DNA from 2 places in the Bradyrhizobium sp. HKCCYLRH2047 genome. Region 2 is predicted to be linked to the other one. Evidence: predicted binding sites of a transcription regulator. Region 2 holds the regulator's gene; the other holds the start of a gene.
The links. The regulator PhoB, encoded in region 2, activates phosphate uptake and scavenging genes when phosphate is short. The targets are predictions, from matches to a motif close to TGTCATNNANCTGTCAT.
Positions count from the first base shown of each region.

Region 1: the regulator PhoB is predicted to act here: its motif matches at 1,170-1,186, upstream of ACQR1D_RS14970 (RNA degradosome polyphosphate kinase).

Region 1 is NZ_JBNPUM010000005.1:363,012-370,156, reverse strand. It holds gene ACQR1D_RS14970 (RNA degradosome polyphosphate kinase) at 1-1,113, opposite strand, end outside; gene ACQR1D_RS14965 (chromosomal replication initiator DnaA) at 1,239-1,916, opposite strand; gene ACQR1D_RS14960 (CDP-alcohol phosphatidyltransferase family protein) at 1,975-2,529, opposite strand; gene purM (phosphoribosylformylglycinamidine cyclo-ligase) at 2,687-3,760, shown strand; gene purN (phosphoribosylglycinamide formyltransferase) at 3,774-4,427, shown strand; gene ACQR1D_RS14945 (cold-shock protein) at 4,572-4,781, opposite strand; gene ACQR1D_RS14940 (autotransporter outer membrane beta-barrel domain-containing protein) at 5,184-6,299, shown strand; gene ACQR1D_RS14935 (LysR family transcriptional regulator) at 6,304-7,145, opposite strand, start outside.
Region 2 is NZ_JBNPUM010000008.1:216,233-223,377, forward strand. It holds gene pstC (phosphate ABC transporter permease subunit PstC) at 1-185, shown strand, start outside; gene pstA (phosphate ABC transporter permease PstA) at 189-1,070, shown strand; gene pstB (phosphate ABC transporter ATP-binding protein PstB) at 1,067-1,891, shown strand; gene phoU (phosphate signaling complex protein PhoU) at 1,922-2,638, shown strand; gene phoB (phosphate regulon transcriptional regulator PhoB) at 2,655-3,362, shown strand; gene ACQR1D_RS20420 (trypsin-like serine protease) at 3,510-4,826, shown strand; gene ACQR1D_RS20425 (HoxN/HupN/NixA family nickel/cobalt transporter) at 4,994-6,091, shown strand; gene ACQR1D_RS20430 (HupU protein) at 6,115-7,131, shown strand; gene ACQR1D_RS20435 (nickel-dependent hydrogenase large subunit) at 7,128-7,145, shown strand, end outside.

The DNA of each region.
Region 1 (7,145 bases), on a different contig from region 2:
CACGACGACGTCGAACGACTCGTACGGATGATGGACGATCAGGTCCTTCTGGCGGATCGCGGCGAAGATGTCGCCGCCATGGTCGCGGACGCGCTCGGGGTGACGCGGCACATAGGGCGCGAATTCGAGGTCGGGCCGGTCGACCCGCGTCAGTTGCGACAGCTCGTTCATCGCCAGCACGCCGTCGACGACGAACACCTCGTCATCCGTCGTGGACAGCGCATTCTGCACGAAGCGGCGCAGCTCCTCCGGCATGTTGGCCTCGATCTCGAGCCGGATCACCGAGCCGCGGCGGCGCCGCTTCAGCGCCGTCTCGAACAGCCGCACCAGGTCTTCGGCTTCTTCCTCGATCTCGATTTCGGAGTCGCGGATGATCCGGAAGGCGCCCTGGCCCTTCACGGTGTAGCCCGGAAACAGCCGGCCGATGAACAGTCCGGTCGCCTGCTCCAGGGTGATCAGGCGGATCACGCCATCCTTGGAGCCGGGGAAGCGGATGAAGCGGTCGATCTTGCCGGGCATGCGAATGAGGGCGTTCATCGGACGCCCGTCCGCGGAGCGGATCAGCTGCAGCGCCACCGTGAAGCCGAGGCTCGGGATGAACGGGAACGGATGCGCCGGATCGATCGCGAGTGGCGTCAGCAGCGGGAAGATGTTGGCGAGGAAATGGTCCTCGATCCAGGCGCGCTCGCTCCTGGTGACGTCCTGACCGTCGACCAGCACGATGCCGAGCTCGCCGAGAAACTTGCGCAGGTCGCGCCAGATCGCCTGCTGGTCGATGGCGAGCTGCGACACCGTCTCGTTGATCAGCTTCAGCTGCTCGGTCGGCGTCAGCCCGTCGGGGCTGCGCTCGGCGATGCCCTCGCGGACTTGGGCGCGGATGCCGGCGACGCGCACCATGAAGAATTCATCAAGGTTGTTGGCGGAAATCGACAGGAAGCGCACCCGCTCCAGGGCGGGATGGCGCGGATTGACCGATTCCTCCAGAACGCGGCGGTTGAAGTGAAGCCAGGACAGCTCCCGATTGATGAATCGCTCGGGGCTCGAGGCAATCTCGATGGACGGCGCCGAGACCGGTGCTTTCTCTGAAATTTCAGTAACTTGCTCGGTATCCATAGGGAATTCGATCCATATCCGTCCAGTCGCGAATGGTCGACCGTAGCCCAATCTGGGTGACCAGGGGATGACGTTGCCGGCACCATTGAGGTTCCGTCATCAACCGCCGTCAAGATGGCTGCCGGTCACGCCGGGCGGAGCAGCTCCGCCGCCAGCGCCCGGGTGACGGGGCGTCCGAGCCGCAGCGACTCGTTGTCCAGCAGCGCGATGGTCTGGCGTGCCGCCGCATAGGACCGCTCGATGTGGCTGGCGAGATAGCTGACCACGGTTTCGTCGATCGCCAGCTGCCGGTCGGCGGCCAGCTTGACGATCAGGGCCCGGAACAGCTGGTCGTCGGGCGGCAGCAGCGTGACCACCGGGACGGCACGCAGCCGCGACCTCAGATCGGCCAGGGCGATTGGCAGGGCCGCCGGGGCCTCGCGCGCCGTGATCAGCACGAAGGCCTCGTCCTGGCGGGCCAGGTTCAGCAGGTGAAACAGCGCCCGCTCGTCGAGACCGGTGGCGGTCAGATCCTCCAGCACCAGCGCGCCGGTGGTGAGCGCCCCGGGGACCACGCCTGCCTCAAGGGCATGCGCGGACAGCGATCGGGCGCCTGCCTGCTCGGCCCAGATCGCGGCGAGGTGGCTCTTGCCGGAGCCGTCGGGGCCGACCAGGAACATGGTCCGCGCCGGCCATTCCGGCCAGGCGTCGACCAGAGCGAGCCCAGCCGCGTTGCCTGGACCTTCGAAGAAATTGTCCCGCGTCAGGCTCTCCGCATGCGGCAGCGCGAAGGCCAGCTGACGAGGGGGGATATGGCCGGCCAAGATCGAATTGCTCCATATCGTGTGGTGCGTGAGGTCAGGACGGGCCCTCCGCGGAGGATCACCGGACCTCGATGGTGCTCATGTGGCGCACCCAGTCGACGAGATACAGCCCGACCGACACGAGGGTAAAGACGGTGACCAGCACCATCAGCACCACATCGTAGGGCCTGGGCTCGAAGCCGAAGCTGAGCGAGGCCAGCACGAGCGCCGCGAATCCCACCTGGGCGACCGTGTTCAGCTTGGACACCATCAATGGCTTCATCGCGACCGGTCGGTCGAACAGCCAGGACACGATCACCGCCGAGACGATCATGATGTCGCGCGAGACCACCAGGATGACGATCCAGCGCGGGATCGCGCCCCAGATGCCAAGCGTGACGAAGATCGAGACCAGCAGCGCCTTGTCGGCGAGAGGATCGAGCAGCGCTCCCAGCTCGGACCGCAGGTTGAAGCGCTTGGCCAGGAAGCCGTCCACGGCGTCGCTCACCCCCGCGACCACGAAGACCAGAAACGCGATCTCCATCTGGCCGGCCGCAATGGCCCAGACGACGATCGGAACCAGCAGGATTCGACCCAGCGTGATCAGATTGGGGATACTGTGGGGAATGGTCACGCAGCGGGTCCCGACGACGACTCGATCAAAAGACAACCCGATTCCGAAACAGGGCGAACCGGTACGGTTCCTAGATAGTGTGGGGACGAGCCCCTTGCGAGCCATTGCGCGCGGCTGGATTCCGACGTAACCAGCGGCCAGATTAGGGGTTTTTACCATGACCGAGCGCAAGAACGGGCTCACTTATGCAGATTCGGGCGTCGATATCGATGCCGGAAACCGTCTGGTCGATCTGATCAAGCCCATGGTGCGCGCAACCGCCCGCGCCGGCGCGGATGCCGAGATCGGCGGCTTTGGCGGCCTGTTCGACCTCAAGGCCGCTGGATTCAAGGATCCGGTGCTGGTCGCGGCGACCGACGGCGTCGGCACCAAGGTGAAGATCGCGATCGAGACCGGGCTGCATGGCGGCATCGGCATCGACCTGGTCGCCATGTCGGTCAACGATCTCGTCGTGCAGGGCGCCGAGCCGCTGTTTTTCCTCGACTACTTCGCCTGCGGCAAGCTCGACCCGGAGGCGACGGCGTCGATCGTGGCCGGTGTCGCCGAAGGCTGCCGGGAATCCGGCTGCGCGCTGATCGGCGGTGAGACCGCGGAAATGCCGGGCCTCTACAAGGACGGCGACTACGATCTTGCCGGTTTCGCGGTCGGCGCGGCGGAACGTGGCACGCTGCTGCCGTCTCCCGACATCGCGGCCGGTGACGTGGTGCTGGGGCTCGCATCCTCCGGCGTCCACTCCAACGGCTATTCGCTGGTGCGCAAGATCGTCGCCCAGTCCGGCCTCGGCTTCGATGCGCCGGCGCCGTTCGCGCCGGTCCTGACCCTCGGCGCGGCGCTGCTGACGCCGACCCGCCTCTATGTGAAATCATGCCTTCGCGCCATCCGCGAGACCGGTGCGGTGAAGGGGCTCGCACACATCACGGGCGGCGGCTTCACCGACAACATTCCACGCGTGCTGCCGAAGCATCTCGGCGTCTCGATCGACCTGACGCGCCTGCCGGTGCTGCCGGTCTTCAAATGGCTGGCGGAGCAGGGCGGCATTGCCGAGCGCGAGCTCTTGCGCACCTTCAATTGCGGGATCGGCATGATCGCGATCGTCAAGGCCGAGGCCGTCGATGCCGTCATCGAGGTGTTCACCGCGAATGGCGAGCACGTCGCACGGCTCGGCGAGGTCGTTGCCGCGACAGGCGACGAGCGGGTGATCTATACCGGCGCCCTCGACCTGGCTTTGTGAGACGAGTGAGCCGATGAAGCGCCGCGTCGCCATCCTGATCTCGGGCCGTGGGTCGAACATGGCCGCGCTGATCCACGCGGCGGCGCAGCCGGAATTTCCGGCCGAGATCGCCGTCGTGATCTCCAACCGGGCCGATGCGGCCGGGCTGCAGAAAGCGCAGGAGAGCGGCGTCGTGATCGAAATCATCGAGAGCAAGCCGTTCGGCAAGGACCGCGCAGGGTTCGAGGCCAGACTGCAGCAGGCGCTCGATGCACGCGGCATCGAGATCATCTGCCTGGCCGGTTTCATGCGCCTGTTCACGGCGGAGTTCGTGCAGCGCTGGTACGGCAGGATGCTGAACATTCACCCGTCGCTGCTGCCATCATTCCCCGGCCTCGATCCGCATGGCCAGGCGCTGCGCGCCGGCGTCAAGCTGTCAGGCGCCACCGTGCATTTCGTCATCCCGGAGACGGATGCAGGTCCGATCGTGATGCAGGGCGCGGTCGTGGTCAGGGACGACGACACGCCGGACACGCTGTCGACGCGCATTCTCGGCGTCGAGCATCGGATCTATCCGGAGGCGCTGAAGCTGTTGGCCAAGGGTTTGGTGCGGCTCGAAGGCGATCTCTGCCGGACGTCGTCCGTGGAGCAAGGCGATCATACGCTGATCTGGCCGGTCGTCCGCTAGCTGTCGCGGACAAAAAAATCCCCGGCGGGGCCGGGGGCACATCAAGGCTGACGAAGTCTGATCATCGGCGGCGAGCGAACCTGACGCGGAGCTCGTGAGTTGGTTTACGAACCCGCGCTGTGGCGACCTCCGCCGGGACGATGCTCACGAGAGCTTCAGGTTCTCTGCCGACGTCTTGCCGCGGCTCTCCACCAGATCATATTCGATCGTCTGGTTCTCGTTGAGCGTGGTCAGTCCAGCACGCTCCACGGCCGAGATGTGGACGAACACGTCCTTGTCTCCGCCAGTCGGTTTGATGAAGCCATATCCCTTGGTCGGGTTGAACCACTTCACGCTGCCCTTGTAGGTCGGCATCGCTGTCTCCTCGTCTAGACGAAAAAAAGACGCGGCCACGCTCACGCGTGCCACGCCACAAACGGGCTTCCCGGGATCTGCTCAATTTCCAAAGTCGCGAAACGCACAGTCGAACGGCCAATCCGATTGTACGGGAGATTGCAACACGATTTTCCGCCGATATCAAGGTTGGCGGACTGATGAGAACGCGTCGCGACGTCGCGTCGCCGGCTGTTGCTGCAATTGCGAGGCTTGTGGTGCTGGAACCACAAATCCCTGCAGGGAAGCCGCGGCACGGGCAATCCTCATTGACCGCGATCGGGAACTGCGGGCAAATCATCGCGGCAATATTGAAGCGAATTTGAGCGGCGGTGAAACGGGGCATCGATGCGCGGGGCATCTCAAGCCAGGCCGGATCGGCGAATGCGTAGTGGTGCGTCGGGCGCGATGCTGCTCATCGTCGCGCTCGGCACGGCCGCCGCGTCTTCGCCGTGCGTCGCGCAGGCCAGCCTGCCGAGCATCGCCGCCAGCCCGACGCCGACACCAACGCCGAGCCCACTGCCCAGCCCTGCGCCAGGCGCGATCAGTTCCGAACGTTCGGCCGGCCGAGCCGTGCTCGATCTCGGCTCGAGCTTCCTCGAACGGCTCGGGACTCAGGCCACGCAGGGCGTCACCCGGCTGCAGCGGAGCAATCCCGGGGGCGGCGGCGCGCCGGAGGCTTCGGAACAGCCTCGGTTCCGGACCTGGGGCGAGATGTATGGCGTCACCGTCCGTAGCGATGCGCAACGCGACTTCGTCGGCGACAAGAGGACGACTGGGGGCGGCGTCGCCGGTATCGGCATGCGCCTCGTGCCGGGCGTGAATGTCGGACTATCCGTCGACCAGAGCCGGACCTGGGTCGATGTGCCGGAGGCGCTGCAAGCAGCGACGCTCGATCTCACGCAGTTTGGCTTCAACGCCTCGTTCGACCAGGGACCCTGGACCTGGGCGATCGCGGTCGTCCATGGAGTCGGCGGGATCAGTGCGCGGCGCGACACCAGCCCCGGTGCGGCGACGTCGGTCTACGGCGCCCACATCACGGGCGTGCTGAGCGAGCTCGACTACTACTGGAGCATCGGGGAGAGCCGGATCGTTCCGAAGCTCGCCTTCGAATACACGCGCGCCACGACGGCGGCATTCCAGGAAGCGGGCGGGCTCGACCCGCTGTCGGTCAGCGGCACCTCGCTGGAGCGCGCCCGCGTTCTCGTCGGCGCCGAGTTCGGCCGCTACTTCATCGTCGACGGCAAGATCCTCGACGTCTCGGCCTATGGCAAGCTGGTCGACAATTTCAGTCAGAATCTCGGCGCGCTGACCGTCAGCCTCGGTCCGCAGAGCATCACGCTGCAGGGCCTTGGCGAGGGCCGCTACGGCGCCGACGCCGGCGCGGCACTGTCGCTATCCCTGAACCGAACGGCACGCCTCTATCTCAACTACGATGCAAAGCTTCGCTCGGTGCTGCAATCGCATCAGGGCACGCTCGGCGTCGAGCTCAAATGGTAGCCCGTCATACGGGTTTCGGCGCGACGTAGCCGTTGAAGCCGACGACATCCCGCGCGGGCGCCATCAGAGGCACGAGATTCAGCGGATGGATGAACTCGTCCCGGAAGCAGGCATGGACCTTCGGATCGAAGATGCGCTTCAACCAGTCGATGACGACCTTGTGCCGGTCGGAGTTGCGAAACTCCTTGTGATAGGTCAGCCACAGATCCATGTGGTAGTTGATGCCGAGATCGACAGGAACGAGCGGCGCCCCGAGCGCGACCGCCGATGTCGGCAGAAAGCCGATGCCGGCGCCGCGCTCGACCGCGTAGAGCACGGCAACGCTCGAATTGGTTGAGATGCCGACGATGCCTTCGAGGGACTCCAGGCCGAGGATGCGCGCATAGCCGGTCTCGTCGAGTTGCACGCCGTGCTGCTTGATGATGCGGTGGTTCTTGAGATCCGCCAGCGAAGTCGGCAGTCCATGCGCGTCGCGATAGGCTTCCGACACGAAGCCGTAGATGTGCAGACGGCCGAGCTTTGCAACGATCACGTCGGGGTTGGTCGGCCGTTCGAACTGGATCGAGATGTCGGCCTCCAGCCGCGACACGTCGGCCTGCTGCATCGCGCAGCTCAGATCGACGGTGATCCTGCGATAGGTCTTCTGGAAATCGATCAGTCGCGGCAGGATCCAGAAATTGCCAGGGCCTTCGGTCACGGCGACGCGCACCGACCCCTGAGTGTCGGTCGACAGCGAGGCACGCCGGAAGATGTTGAAGCTCAGCCGCTCCATCTGCTCGACGTCGAACAGTAACGATCGTCCCTCGTCGCTGAGCGACAGGCCGGATTGATCACGGATGAAGAGCT
Region 2 (7,145 bases):
CATCGTCGATCTTCGCGCCGGGCACCACGATCTCGGCCGCCATTGCCTCTGAGTTCCAGGAGAGCGACGGCCTGCACCAGTCGAGCCTGATCCTACTCGGCCTGCTGCTCTTCGTGCTCACCTTCTTCGTGCTGGCGAGCGCGCGCCTGATGCTCATGCGGCTCCAAGCAAAGGCGGGAAAATAAGCCATGTCCAGCGCAGATTCGCTCACCGCCGATACGCCGGTCAATCCGATCTATGCGCGCCGACGCCGCAGGGACATCGTGATCCGCGGCCTCTGCGTCGCCGCCGCGCTGTTCGGCGTCACCTGGCTGGCGCTGATCCTGTTCACGCTGTTCTATAACGGCCTCGCCGGCCTCAGCCTGCAAGTGTTTTCCGCCGACACCCCGCCGCCGGGCTCGAGCGAAGGCGGCCTGCGCAATGCCATCGTCGGCTCTCTGATCATGACGGTCATCGGCGTCGGCATCGGCGCGCCGCTCGGCCTGTTCGCCGGCACCTATCTGGCCGAGTACGGCCGCAACGACCGCCTGACCTCGGTGATCCGCTTCATCAACGACATCCTGCTGTCGGCGCCCTCGATCATCATCGGCCTGTTCATCTATGGCGCTGTCGTGGTGCCGATGGGCGGCTTCTCGGCGCTCGCAGGCTCGCTGGCGCTGGCGGTCATTGTCATCCCCGTGGTGCTGCGCACCACCGAGGACATGCTGCTGCTGGTGCCCAACCCGCTGCGTGAGGCGGCCTCGGCGCTCGGCCTGCCGCGATCGCTGGTGATCCGGCGCATCGCCTATCGCGCGGCGCGCTCGGGCCTGATCACCGGCGTGCTGCTGGCCACCGCCCGCGTCGCCGGCGAGACCGCGCCCTTGCTGTTCACTGCGCTGTCGAACCAGTTCTGGAGCCTCAGCCTCTCCAAGACGATGGCCAACCTGCCCGTCACCATCAACAACTTCGTCCAGAGCCCCTATGCCTATTGGAAGCAGCTGGCCTGGAGCGGAGCCCTTCTGATCACTCTGGCCGTGCTCGCCCTGAATGTCAGTGCACGCATTCTCGGCGCCGAGAGGAACGCAAAATGACCGACCTGTCCGTATCCGTCAGCCAGCCCAATCCCGCCGCGCTGAACGGCAAGGTTTTGCCGGAAGCCCCCGCCAAGGTGACCGCGCGCAACCTGAACTTCTATTACGGCGATCACCACGCGCTGAAGAACATCAACCTGTCGCTGGGGACCAACCGCGTCACCGCGTTCATCGGCCCGTCCGGCTGCGGCAAGTCGACCCTGCTGCGCATCTTCAACCGGATGTACGATCTCTACCCGGGCCAGCGCGCCGTTGGCCAGCTCATGCTGGACAACACCAACATCCTCGATCCCAAGCTCGACCTCAACCTGCTGCGTGCCCGTGTCGGCATGGTGTTCCAGAAGCCGACGCCGTTCCCGATGACGATCTACGAGAACATCGCCTTCGGCATCCGGCTGTATGAGAAGATCTCCAAGTCGGAGATGGACGACCGGGTCGAGAAGGCACTGCGCGGCGGCGCGTTGTGGAACGAGGTCAAGGACAAGCTCAACGCTTCGGGCCTGTCGCTGTCAGGCGGCCAGCAGCAGCGGCTGTGCATTGCGCGCACCGTGGCGGTCCGGCCGGAGGTGATCCTGTTCGACGAGCCGTGCTCGGCGCTCGATCCGATCTCGACCGCCAAGGTCGAGGAGCTGATCCAGGAGCTCGCCGAAAACTATACGATCGCCATCGTGACGCATAACATGCAGCAGGCGGCGCGCGTCTCCGACAAGACCGCCTTCATGTATCTCGGCGAGCTGATCGAGTTCGACGACACCAGCAAGATCTTCACCTCGCCGAGCGATCGGCGGACCCAGGATTACATCACCGGCCGGTTCGGCTGACGCCGACGACATTGACTTCAGGAGATCATCATGGCCAGTGAACATACCGCCAAGGCGTTCGACAGCGATCTGCAGGATCTCACCCGGCTGGTGTCGGAAATGGGCGGCCTCGCCGAGCGTCTGATCGTCGATTCCGTCGATGCGCTGGTGCGGCGCGACATCGCACTCGGCCAGAAGGTGGTCGCCACCGACGCCGAGGTCGACAAGCTGCAGCGCATCATCGAGGAGCGCGCCGTTCTTACCATCGCCCGGCGACAGCCGATGGCGGTCGACCTGCGCGAGATCGTCGGTGCGATGCGGGTCGCCACCGATCTGGAGCGCATCGGCGATCTCGCCAAGAACATCGGCAAGCGCGTCGCGGCGCTGGAGAGCGACTTCCATCCGCTCAAGCTGATCCGCGGGCTCGAGCACATGACCGACCTGGTGCAGTCGCAGGTCAAGACGGTGCTGGACGCCTATGCCGCGCACGATTTGCCGGCGGCGATGACGGTGTGGAAGGGCGACGAGGAGGTCGACGCCATCTGCACCTCGCTGTTCCGCGAACTCCTGACCTACATGATGGAGGATCCGCGCAACATCTCGTTCTGCATCCATCTGATGTTCTGCGCCAAGAACATCGAGCGCATCGGCGATCACGCGACCAACATCGCGGAGACCGTCTTCTATATGATCGAAGGCCAGCAGATCATGGACAAGCGCCCGAAGGGCGACATGACGAGCTTCGCATCGACGATCCCCGGCAACTGAGAGAGACGGTTCTGACATGGGCGCCCGAATTCTGGTGGTGGAGGACGAGGAGGCGCTGACGACGCTCCTGCGCTACAACCTCGAGGCCGAAGGCTACGAGGTCGAGACGGTGGCGCGCGGAGACGAGGCCGACACACGGCTGAAGGAGCGCGTTCCCGATCTCGTCGTGCTCGACTGGATGCTGCCGGGCCTGTCCGGCATCGAGCTGTGCCGCCGCCTGCGGGCGCGGTCCGAGACCCGGCAATTGCCGATCATCATGCTCACCGCGCGCGGCGAGGAGAGCGAGCGCGTGCGCGGCCTCGCGACCGGCGCCGACGACTACATCGTCAAGCCGTTCTCGGTGCCGGAGCTGCTGGCGCGCGTGAAGGGCCTGCTGCGGCGGGCGAGCCCGGAGCGGCTGGCGACCGTGCTGTCCTATGGCGACATCGAGCTCGACCGCGAGAAGCGCCGCGTGGCGCGCTCGGGACGGCCGATCGATCTCGGCCCGACCGAATACCGCCTGCTCGAGTTTTTCCTGGAGCATCCCGGCCGCGTGTTCAGCCGTGAGCAGCTGCTCGACAGCGTCTGGGGCCGCGACATCTATATCGACGAGCGCACGGTCGACGTCCATATCGGCCGCCTGCGCAAGCTGCTCAATCCGGGCCGCGAGCAGGACCCGATCCGCACCGTGCGCGGCGCCGGCTATGCGCTCGATGATCGCTTCGCCAAGAGCGAGCAGGTGTAAGGGGCGATCGGGCGTGAGGATGAAGCAGGTGTGAGGCGCGAGGGGGCCCGATTGAGGAGATCGCGGTCCGCTTTCGGCCACGCCGCCGCCGTCTTGATCGTGTCTGCTTCGTGGCCCGTCACGATGTTTCGGTCCCAGCGGACGCCCTTGATCAAGATCATCATCATATCTCTAGCCGTGCTGCTCGGCAGCGCGGCGGGCGCCGCGGCCGCCGAGCTCGAAGACGCGGTCGCCGCGGCGGGAAACGGACAGCACGCCGCGGCGATGCGCCGCCTGCTGCCGCTGGCCGCCAAGGGCGATGCGCGGGCGCAGTTCGACGTCGGCTTCATGGAGGCCTTCGGCTGGGGCCAACCGCGCAACCCCGCCGAGGCGCTGGCGTGGTATCGCAAGGCCGCCGATCAGGGCCTCGCCGTCGCCCAGCATTATCTCGGCATCGCCTATGTCAACGGCGAAGGTGTCGCGAGCAATTATGGCGAAGCCGGCCGCTGGTTCAGCCGCGCGGCAGCGCAGGGCTTCGCCCAGTCGCAATACATGCTGGGCCTGATGCTGCTCGACGGTCGCGGCGTGAAGCAGGACGTCGTGCAGGGCTACGCCTGGCTGGTGATGGCGGGTCGCAGCGGCGTGCGATCGGCCGGCCGCGACGTGCAGAGGGTCAAGCTGACCGAGCCGCAGCGCGTCCAGGCCCAGAGCGCCATTGCGGCCTGGCGGCCGAAGCCGGAATCGGCGGAGGCGGGCGTCGCCGCTCCGCGTCCGGAGCAACTGCTCGGGCTCGACCGCCACATCGGCGAGGTCGTCGATCCCACCTCGTGGCCGGCGTCGTCGATCGGCGTCGTCACCGTCGCGCAATACTCGACCGGCGGCTGGTGCACCGGCACTCTGGTCGCGCCGCGCGTCGTGCTCACCGCCGCGCATTGCGTGTTCAACGGCGTCGCGCAGGTCAGCCCCGGCAATGTCCGCTTCCTGGCCGGCATGAACAGGGGCACGCCGGCGGCATCGTCGGTCGCCGACAAGCTGATCGTGGCGCCGGACTTCGTCCCGACCCGGCACGACAGATGGTCGCTCGACCGCTCGCCCGCCGATTGGGCGCTGATCGTGCTGAAGGATGCGCTGCCGTCGAAGCCGGTCGCGGTCAAGGCGCTGACGCGCGAGGAACTGCAGGCTGCGACATCAGCCGGAACCATCTCCGAGATCGGCTACGGCCAGGAGCGCCGCTATTCGCCGACCGGCCAGCGCAATTGCAGCGCCGGCATGACCAGCGATGCCCGGCTGCTGACGGTGCATTGCCTCGCCAATTTCGGCTATTCGGGCTCGCCGATCCTGGCCGAGGTCGGCGGGCAGCCGACCGTTGTCGGCATCTTCTCGGCGTTCCACGAGGAGACCCGGCTGATGTTCGCCGCGCCCGCAAGCCAGTTCGAGGCCGTCGTGCGGCGCGAGATTGCGGCGCAGAGTGCCTCGGCGCGGTGAGGGGGAGGGGACGAGAGAGGTCCCGCCGCTGGTCACGATCTGTGCGCGACTGGATAGCGGGTTGCCAAGCGAGCGGGCGATCCGGCAAGTGCAGCCGATTTTTTCCTGTAGCTTTCGCCTGCAGCGGGGCTTTACCGAACTGGCCTGGCTCTTGCTATAGTTCGAGTATGACGATTGTTCCAATTGATCATCCTCGTGCCCCGCGGCTGCTGTGGTGGCGGTCGCAGCCCGGCAGGACCGTTGCGCTCGTCGCTGGGCTGGTCGCGGCCAATGCGGTGGCCTGGGCCTGGGCATTCGCGCTCTACGCCGACCGGCCCGCCATCGTCGGCACCGCGATGCTGGCCTGGTTGCTCGGACTGCGCCATGCCGTCGATGCGGACCACATCGCGGCGATCGACAATGTGGTGCGGAAGCTCGTGCAGGACGGTCGCGCCCCGCGCGCCGCCGGCCTCTATTTTGCGCTCGGCCATTCCAGCGTCGTCGTCATCGCCACCATCGTGGTGAGCCTGGTGGCCGGCGCAGATCTGTTGAGTGAGGACAGCGCCATCCGTGCGATCGGCGGCACCATCGGCACCTCGGTCTCCGCAGGCTTCCTGCTGCTGATCGCCTTCGCGAATCTGGTGCTGTTCGTGAACCTCTGGCGCCGCCCATCCCACCCCCATTCCGACATGGATGCCGCCGGTAGCGCCGGGCGGGGCCTGCTCATTCGTCTGCTGCGGCCGGTGCTCCGCGTCGTGTCCCGCGCCTGGCACATGTACCCGCTCGGCTTCCTGTTCGGCCTCGGCTTCGACACCGCCAGCGAAATCGGGCTGCTCAGCCTGTCGGCGACCGAGGCGGCGCGCGGGGCGAGCCTGGCGCATGTGCTCGTATTCCCGGCGCTGTTCGCCGCGGCGATGGCCACCGTCGACACCGCCGACAGCATGCTGATGGCCGGCGCCTATCGCTGGGCGCTCACGGATCCCGCGCGCAAGCGGCGCTACAATCTGGTCATCACCGGCGCCTCGGTCGCGATCGCGCTGGTGATCGGCGGCGTCGAGGCGGTCGCGCTGCTGACGCCCCGGCTTGGCTTCACCGGCGGATGGGCCGAGGTCGTCACCGCGCTTGGCGATGATCTCGCCAACCTCGGGATCGTCGCCATCGGACTGTTCGGCCTGATCTGGGCGGGTGCCATGCTGCTTGGCCGCCGTCCGGGCGGTTCCGAGGATGCGCCGGGTGAGGAGCTTGCCAGCGTTCGCGCCGGGGCGCTAAACCCGAGGGCGAAATAGGATCGAGCGCGCGGGTACGAATGATGGCCGGCTCGGACGAAATGACCAGGATGCTGTGGCTGCAGGGCGCGAGCTGCGGCGGCTGCACGATGTCGATCCTGGAAAGCGGTGCGTCCGGCTGGTTCGATGAGCTGCGCCAGTCCGGCATTGACCTCATCTGGCATCCCTCCGTCAGCGAGCAGACCGGAGACGAGGTCGTGGAGCTACTGGAGGCGATCCGCGACGGTCGCGAGCGGCTCGATCTGCTGGTGCTCGAAGGCTCGGTGGCGCGCGGACCTGGTCAGACCGGCCGCTTCAACATGCTCGCCGGCACCAACCGCTCGATCTATCACTGGCTGCTCGATCTGGCGCCGCTGGCCGACTACGTCGTCGCCGTCGGCAGCTGCGCGGCCTATGGCGGCATTCCTGCTGCCGGTATCAACCCGACCGACGCGGTCGGATTGCAGTTCGAGGGCAGTGACATCGGCGGCGCGCTCGGCGCGGGATTCCGCTCGAAACGCGGGCTGCCGGTGATCAACGTCGCAGGCTGCGCGCCGCATCCGGGCTGGATGATGGAAAGCCTGCTGGCGCTCACCTCGGGCGATCTGACGGCAGACGGCCTCGACGCAGTGGGACGTCCGACCTTCATCGCCAATCACTTGGCTCATCACGGCTGCTCACGCAATGAGTTCTACGAGTTCAAGGCGAGCGCTGAGACGATGTCGGAGCGCGGCTGCCTGATGGAGCATCTCGGTTGCCGCGCGACGCAGGCGGTCGGCGATTGCAATCAGCGCTCCTGGAATGGCGGCGGCTCCTGCACCAAGGGCGGGTACGCCTGCATCGCCTGCACCTCGCCGGGCTTCGAGAGCACGCAGAACTATCTGGAGACGGCGAAGCTCGCGGGCATTCCCGTAGGCCTTCCGACCGACATGCCGAAAGCCTGGTTCGTGGCGCTTGCCGCGCTGTCGAAATCGGCCACGCCGCGCCGCGTGCGGGTCAATGCGACGGCGGATCATGTCGTGGTGCCGCCTGGCCGGCCCAGTGACAAGCGCCGTCCATGACGCGGATCACGGTC